One region of the Shewanella vesiculosa genome, then DNA from elsewhere that is predicted to be linked to it. Evidence: predicted binding sites of a transcription regulator. Region 1 holds the regulator's gene; each other region holds the start of a gene.
What was found. The regulator sigma-54, encoded in region 1, starts transcription at its own class of promoters, with help from an activator protein. The targets are predictions, from matches to a motif close to GTTGGCACGNNNNTNGNNT.
Positions count from the first base shown of each region.

Region 2: a site for sigma-54 is predicted at 1,068-1,086, ahead of flgB (flagellar basal body rod protein FlgB). Genes of this name have one in related genera too.
Region 3: a site for sigma-54 is predicted at 958-976, ahead of glnA (glutamate--ammonia ligase). Genes of this name have one in related genera too.

Region 1 is NZ_JAACSD010000004.1:209,030-211,309, reverse strand. It holds gene ptsN (PTS IIA-like nitrogen regulatory protein PtsN) at 1-29, opposite strand, end outside; gene hpf (ribosome hibernation promoting factor) at 32-319, opposite strand; gene GW828_RS03200 (RNA polymerase factor sigma-54) at 344-1,828, opposite strand; gene lptB (LPS export ABC transporter ATP-binding protein) at 1,972-2,280, opposite strand, start outside.
Region 2 is NZ_JAACSD010000012.1:10,568-12,847, forward strand. It holds gene flgD (flagellar hook assembly protein FlgD) at 1-193, opposite strand, end outside; gene flgC (flagellar basal body rod protein FlgC) at 217-633, opposite strand; gene flgB (flagellar basal body rod protein FlgB) at 636-1,034, opposite strand; gene GW828_RS13480 (CheR family methyltransferase) at 1,170-2,003, opposite strand; gene GW828_RS13485 (chemotaxis protein CheV) at 2,069-2,280, opposite strand, start outside.
Region 3 is NZ_JAACSD010000009.1:59,887-62,166, reverse strand. It holds gene glnA (glutamate--ammonia ligase) at 1-856, opposite strand, end outside; gene typA (translational GTPase TypA) at 1,337-2,280, shown strand, end outside.

The DNA.
Region 1 (2,280 bases):
TCCGGCTGCAGAATGGTACAAAGTTCCATCGTTAGTGTTTTGTATACTTCTCTTTGTGTTTAATTACCTGACGGTCGAGTTTATCGATCAGGGCGTCTATTGCAGCATACATATCAGTGCTTTCTGACATGGCAAAAATCTCTGCACCATTAAGGTTGATTTTAGCTTCTGCTTTTTGTTGTAATTTTTCTACATTGAGCACAACGTGTACATTATTGATCTGATCGAAGTGTCGTTCAAGCTTTGAAAATTTACCTTGAACGTATTCACGTAAAGATTCGGTAATGTCGATATTTCTACCTGTCATATTGATAAGCATAAAAATCCTCCGTTGCCTTGTAGGTTATAAACTCTTACGTTGGTTTGAGGGCGGAATGAGCATCGCTTCGCGGTATTTTGCAATCGTACGACGCGCAACGTTGATCCCCTGATCTGCCAGCAGTTGGGCCATTTTACTGTCACTTAATGGCTTTTGCTGGTTTTCTGCTGCAACCAGTTTTTTGATAAAAGCACGAATAGCGGTAGATGAGCATTCTCCGCCATCGTCGGTGCTGACATGGCTAGAGAAAAAGTACTTTAATTCAAATAGCCCACGTGGTGTGTGCATATATTTTTGAGTGGTAACCCGTGAAATAGTTGATTCATGCATTTCTACTGCTTCAGCAATATCATTGAGCACCATAGGTTTCATGGCTTCTTCACCATATTCAAAGAAACCTTGCTGAAATTGCACAATACAATTGGCGACTTTCAATAAGGTCTCATTGCGGCTTTCGATACTCTTGATGAACCATTTAGCTTCTTGTAAATGACCGCGAATAAATTGGCTATCGGCAGAGTTTTTACTGCTTCTAGCCATGGCTGCATATTGTTGATTAACGCCAATTTTAGGCATATTGTCTGGGTTTAACTCTACAACCCAACGGCCATTCTTCTTTAGTACGGTTACATCAGGAATAACATATTCGTCATCAATAGCGGTGACTAACAAGCCCGGGCGAGGGTTAAGTGACTGGATTAAGGTGATTGCGTCACGCAACTCGTTTTCTTTGAGCTTGGTTTTGCGCATCAATAATCTAAAATCGCGCCCAGCAATTAAATCTAAATAGTCTTTAATGAGCAGACGGGCATTGTCTATATGTGGGGTTGTGTCGGCATATTGGGCTAATTGAATGAATAAACATTCGCTTAAATCTCGTGCGGCAACACCAACGGGATCAAAGTGTTGAATACGTTTTAATACCGCTTCAACTTCATCTAGTTCAACACTTTCATCACCCATGGCTTCGAGAATATCTTCAGTGCTTTGGGTTAAATAGCCGCGTTCATCAATGGCATCAATGATCGCGGTAGCAATTGCTCGATCTGTGTCAGAAAATGGCGTGAGATTTTTTTGCCACTCTAAATGCTCATATAAGCCTTCAGTCGTTTCACCTTGGAATGGCATATCATCATCGCGCATGCTAGCACTGCCTGAACCTGACATTGGTGAGGCGGTGTACACTTCATCCCATGTGGTATCCATAGCTAAATCATCCATGGTTTCTTTGGTCATGGATTCTGCTGTGTCGACTGTTGAGGTGTCTTTTTCTATATTGACCACGCTGTTGTCACTAAAGTCGGTGTCCGATTGGTCGCGACTTTCTTTTACTGAGTCTTTTGCTTGAGAAAACTCATCTTCTATTTCAAGCAATGGGTTTGAGTCCAATGCTTGTTGGATTTCTTGCTGTAGCTCCAATGACGATAATTGCAGTAAGCGGATCGCTTGCTGCAATTGAGGGGTCATGGTTAAGTGTTGACCCATTTTGAGTTGGAGTGACGCTTTCATTTACCGCTTATCCCTAGATGATTTCCATAAAAATGACAATCTCGAAAACTGTAATCGATTGTCACATACATCAATGACATTTAACGCTATTTAGATATCGTTCAATGAAATGAGTTAGATAGACTAAAAGGCCAGTAAAGTAACTATAGCTTGAATTGTTCACCTAAGTACACAGCCCGAACTTGTTGATTACTCAATATCTCATCAGGTGTGCCTTCGGCAATTAAATTGCCCTGGCTGACAATATAAGCGCGCTCACAGACGTCTAAGGTTTCACGTACGTTATGATCGGTAATTAATACCCCTAAGCCGCGGTTTTTAAGCTGTTGAATGATTTTTTTTATGTCGATGACAGAAATAGGGTCAACCCCCGCAAAAGGCTCATCGAGCAAAATAAATTTAGGATTAGCGGCCAGCGCGCGCGCTATCTCTACTCGACGACGTTCCCCACC
Region 2 (2,280 bases), on a different contig from region 1:
CTTGCTTTAACATCTGATCTTTTGATTCAGGGATCGCACTTTCTTCAGGTAATCGAATTCCGTCAAGGAAAGGGTTCCCAGTAGTAGTGCTGGTTGTATTTGTCTGTACAGAACTTTTCGTGGTAGCACTTGTATTTGATGTGCTACTGGATTGTTGCGGTAAAGACTGACTGTAAGAATTAACGAGGCTCATTGTTACCTCCTTGAATAATCATACTATTTACCCATCCTTAACGTCTGTTGCAACATAGACTTAGTTGCATCAGCCACCTGAACGTTCATTTGATAAGAGCGTGATGCAGAAATCATATCGGCCATTTCTTCCATCACATTGACATTCGGTTTATAAATAAAACCATCGCCATCTGCCATCGGATGATCTGGCGAGTATTCTTTTATTAATGGTTTATCACTTTCAACAATGCCTTTGACGTTAACACCCGGCGAACTATTTTGCTGGCTATTAGCTTTAAGCATTTCAGCCTCAAAAATGGGATGACGTGCTCGATAAGTTTTATCAACACTGCTTGATACAGAATCCGCATTGGCAATATTACTGGCAGTGGTATTCAAACGCACTGACTGCGCAGACATACCAGATCCAGACACATTGAAAATATTAAATAAACTCATGATTAATCACCTCGCAACGCTTTACGCATGCCATTAAACTTACCTTCAAGGAAGCCTAATGACATTTGATATTCGAGCGCATTTTGCATAAATGCTGATTGTTCTTTCTGCGTATCAACAGTATTACCGTCACCTGTATCGGCTTGATTTGGAACACGATATTGGACATGTTGTTGACTTAACGCTGTTAAATCGAAATGTTTTTCTGTGGTTTGACTCATGCTCAAACCCTTCTGATGTGAGCTTGCTGCTTGCATAGCAGAAGCAAAATTAACATCTCGAGCTTTATAATGAGGAGTATTGGCATTGGCGATGTTACTTGAAATCACTTCAGCTCTTTGAGCTCGTACGCCCAAAGAATATTGGTGAACACCTAATGCATTATCGAAATTAATCGCCATAAAATTGCCTCCATCAGCTAACTGATAGATATAAAGCAAAGGTTATGCCAACAATTTTTATAATGGGAGAATAAAATAAAAAAACTAACATGCCGACGATCGTCGGCATGAGGTGAATCTAATCAACTGTTTTAGCTAGGTTTTTTTCTGGTAATAGATACCGGGATTACAGCGAACCATATTAAACTCTTCGGTTAACCCCGCAAGAGATTCTGACGCACCTAAGAATAAGATACCTTTAGGATTAAGTGCGGCAGCAAATTGCCGCAAAATGGTAGCCTTTGCCTCTGGCGCAAAATAAATCAATACATTACGGCAAAAAATGATATCGAACTTGCCTAATAAGCTATAACTTTCAAGTAGATTGTGTGCTCTGAAGTTCACTAAACGTTTTACGTTATCTTTCACTTTCATATTGCCAGACGGTAAAGCATCAAAAAACTGACGTTTACGCTCTTCAGACAAACCACGAGCCAGAGCTAAACCATCATATTCAGCATTCTTACAACGCTCTAACATAGAAGGTGATAAATCTGTTGCCTGAATTGTCACGCCCCCAGGCAAAGCACCGGGTTTACGCTGTTGATATTCCAACACTGTCATAGCTAAAGAGTAAGGTTCTTGCCCAGATGAGCAAGCAGCAGACCATATTTTTAATGGTCGGCCCAACTTGCTGTATTCAGGCAACAAAGAATTACTCAGCAACTCAAATGGATAACGGTCTCGAAACCATAAGGTTTCGTTAGTAGTCATCGCATCTATCACTTCAGCGCGTAATTGACGCTCTATCGGTTTCATCGACTTTTTAACCACCTCAGATAGAGAAGGCAAATTATGCTTTCCCATCAGTGGCGCTAAGCGGCTACGAACTAAATACTGTTTGTTCTCACCTAACACAATACCGCTATGCTGCTCTAAAAACAGCCTAAATTGATTGTACTCTGCTTCAGCAAGTGATTTATCTGTCACATTATCTTCCTAATATGTTTGCCGATGAGCCGACCGAACGTTCAATATTATTCAATTCTAAACAATTATAAACTCAAATGTTTGTTAACCGCTGCGGCTAATTCATCGGGGTTAAACTTAGCAATAAAATCGTTAGCCCCAACTTTTTGTACCATCGCTTGGTTAAACACACCACTTAACGATGTGTGCAGTACGACTTTTATATTCTTTAACTTTGGATTATCACGAATTTCTGCTGTTAGAGTGTAGCCATCCATTTCAGGCATTTCAATATCAG
Region 3 (2,280 bases), on a different contig from region 1:
CACCAGCAAATAAGTTTACGCCATCTTTAGACAAAGATTGATGCACGTGCATACCACTACCGTTGTCGCCAACGATTGGTTTTGGCATAAATGTCGCCGTCTTGCCATAAGCATGAGCCATGTTATGAACGACATACTTAAGAATTTGAATTTCGTCCGCTTTTTTAGTCAATGTGTTAAAACGCGTAGCGATTTCGTTTTGACCGGCTGTTGCCACTTCATGGTGATGCGCTTCAACCACTTGACCCATTTCTTCCAGCACTAAACACATTGCTGAACGTAAGTCTTGTGAAGAGTCAACTGGTGCAACTGGGAAGTAACCACCTTTCACCATTGGACGGTGACCAGTGTTACCTTCTTCATAGCTTTTAGCTGAGTTCCATGAAGCTTCTTTAGCATCAATTTTAACAAAACAACCTGACATGTCAGTACCAAAACGGACATCGTCAAATAGGAAGAATTCAGGCTCTGGACCAATCAATACTGTATCTGCGATACCAGTAGAAATTAGATACTGCTCAGCTTTTTTTGCAATTGAACGTGGGTCGCGATCATAACCTGTCATAGTACCAGGCTCTAAAATATCACAACGAATAAGTGCGGTTGTTTCTTCAGTAAAAGGATCAAGTACAAACGTTGTAGGATCAGGCATGAGTACCATGTCAGATTCATTAATGCCTTTCCAGCCTGCGATTGAAGAGCCATCAAACATTTTACCGTCTTCAAAAAATTCTTCATTTACTTGATGAGAAGGAATAGAAACGTGCTGCTCTTTACCTTTAGTGTCGGTAAAGCGTAAGTCTACAAACTTAACTTCTAACTCTACAAGTTGTTTTAAAACTGATTCAACTGACATTCTCAAGCCTCCGGTAGGGTAAAGGGTTGTCCCTTAATATAATCTTGGTATTCGCCAGATGGTGCATCTGGAAAACGAATCTGTGCATAATGGTCTGTAATAAGCGATATTCATGCCACTTCGCTAACTAATTGATTTTATTGATATGAGACTTCTATCAAATCTTCAAAAAAATAAATCTGCACCATCTTCGAGCACCACTATGTTTCATCATGGTGCAAAAGTCCATAATAGTACACCCTGTAAATATGGCTATTTTAAACAATGTCACATTTTTGTATTACAGTATGGTTATGCTTAATATATAAACGTTTTATGCTGTTTTTTAATCCATAGCAAGCGATAGATTTACAAGTGTTCAAAAATAATCCTATCTACAAAAGCTGCTGTGAAGTAGAATGGCACGCTTTTTTACAGTAGCTATAACCTATAACTACTGTTAGATCCTTTTTTTTTATTTGCTGGTTTAGAGGTTTATCCGTGCTAGAGAATTTACGTAACATCGCCATTATTGCCCACGTTGACCATGGCAAAACAACCCTGGTTGACAAAATGTTGGCGCAGTCAGGAACCCTTGCATCTCGTGGAGAAGCTACTGAGCGGGTTATGGATTCTAACGATCTTGAAAAAGAACGTGGGATCACCATTCTGGCAAAGAACACAGCCATCCAGTGGAACGACTACCGTATTAATATCGTAGATACTCCTGGCCACGCCGATTTCGGTGGTGAAGTTGAACGTGTTCTATCTATGGTTGACTCAGTATTACTTTTGGTTGATGCAGTTGATGGTCCTATGCCACAAACTCGCTTTGTAACCAAGAAAGCATTCGCTCAAGGCCTTAAGCCAATTGTTGTTATCAACAAAATTGACCGTCCAAGTGCTCGTCCTGATTGGGTTATTGACCAAGTATTCGATTTATTCGTTAACTTAGGTGCCACTGACGAACAACTCGATTTCCCAATCGTTTATGCTTCGGCATTAAATGGTTTTGCAACCTTAGATCCAGATGTAGCGAGCGATGATATGACGCCGCTATTCCAAACTATCGTTGAGAAAGTGTCTTTCCCAGATGCTGATGCAGAAGCGCCATTCCAAATGCAAATTTCTCAAATCGATTATAACTCATACGTGGGTGTTATCGGTATTGGGCGTATTACCCGTGGTAGCGTTAAGACTAACCAACAAGTGACCATTATTGGCGCTGACGGTAAGACACGTAACGGTAAAATGGGCCAAGTATTAGGTTACATGGGTCTAGATCGTACTGAAGTACCAATTGCAAATGCTGGTGACATCGTTGCCATCACAGGTTTAGGCGAGCTTAAAATCTCTGACACTATCTGTGCTGTGAATGCAGTAGAAGCAATGCCACCGTTAACTGTTGATGAACCAACACTAACGATGACATTCCAAGTAAACAC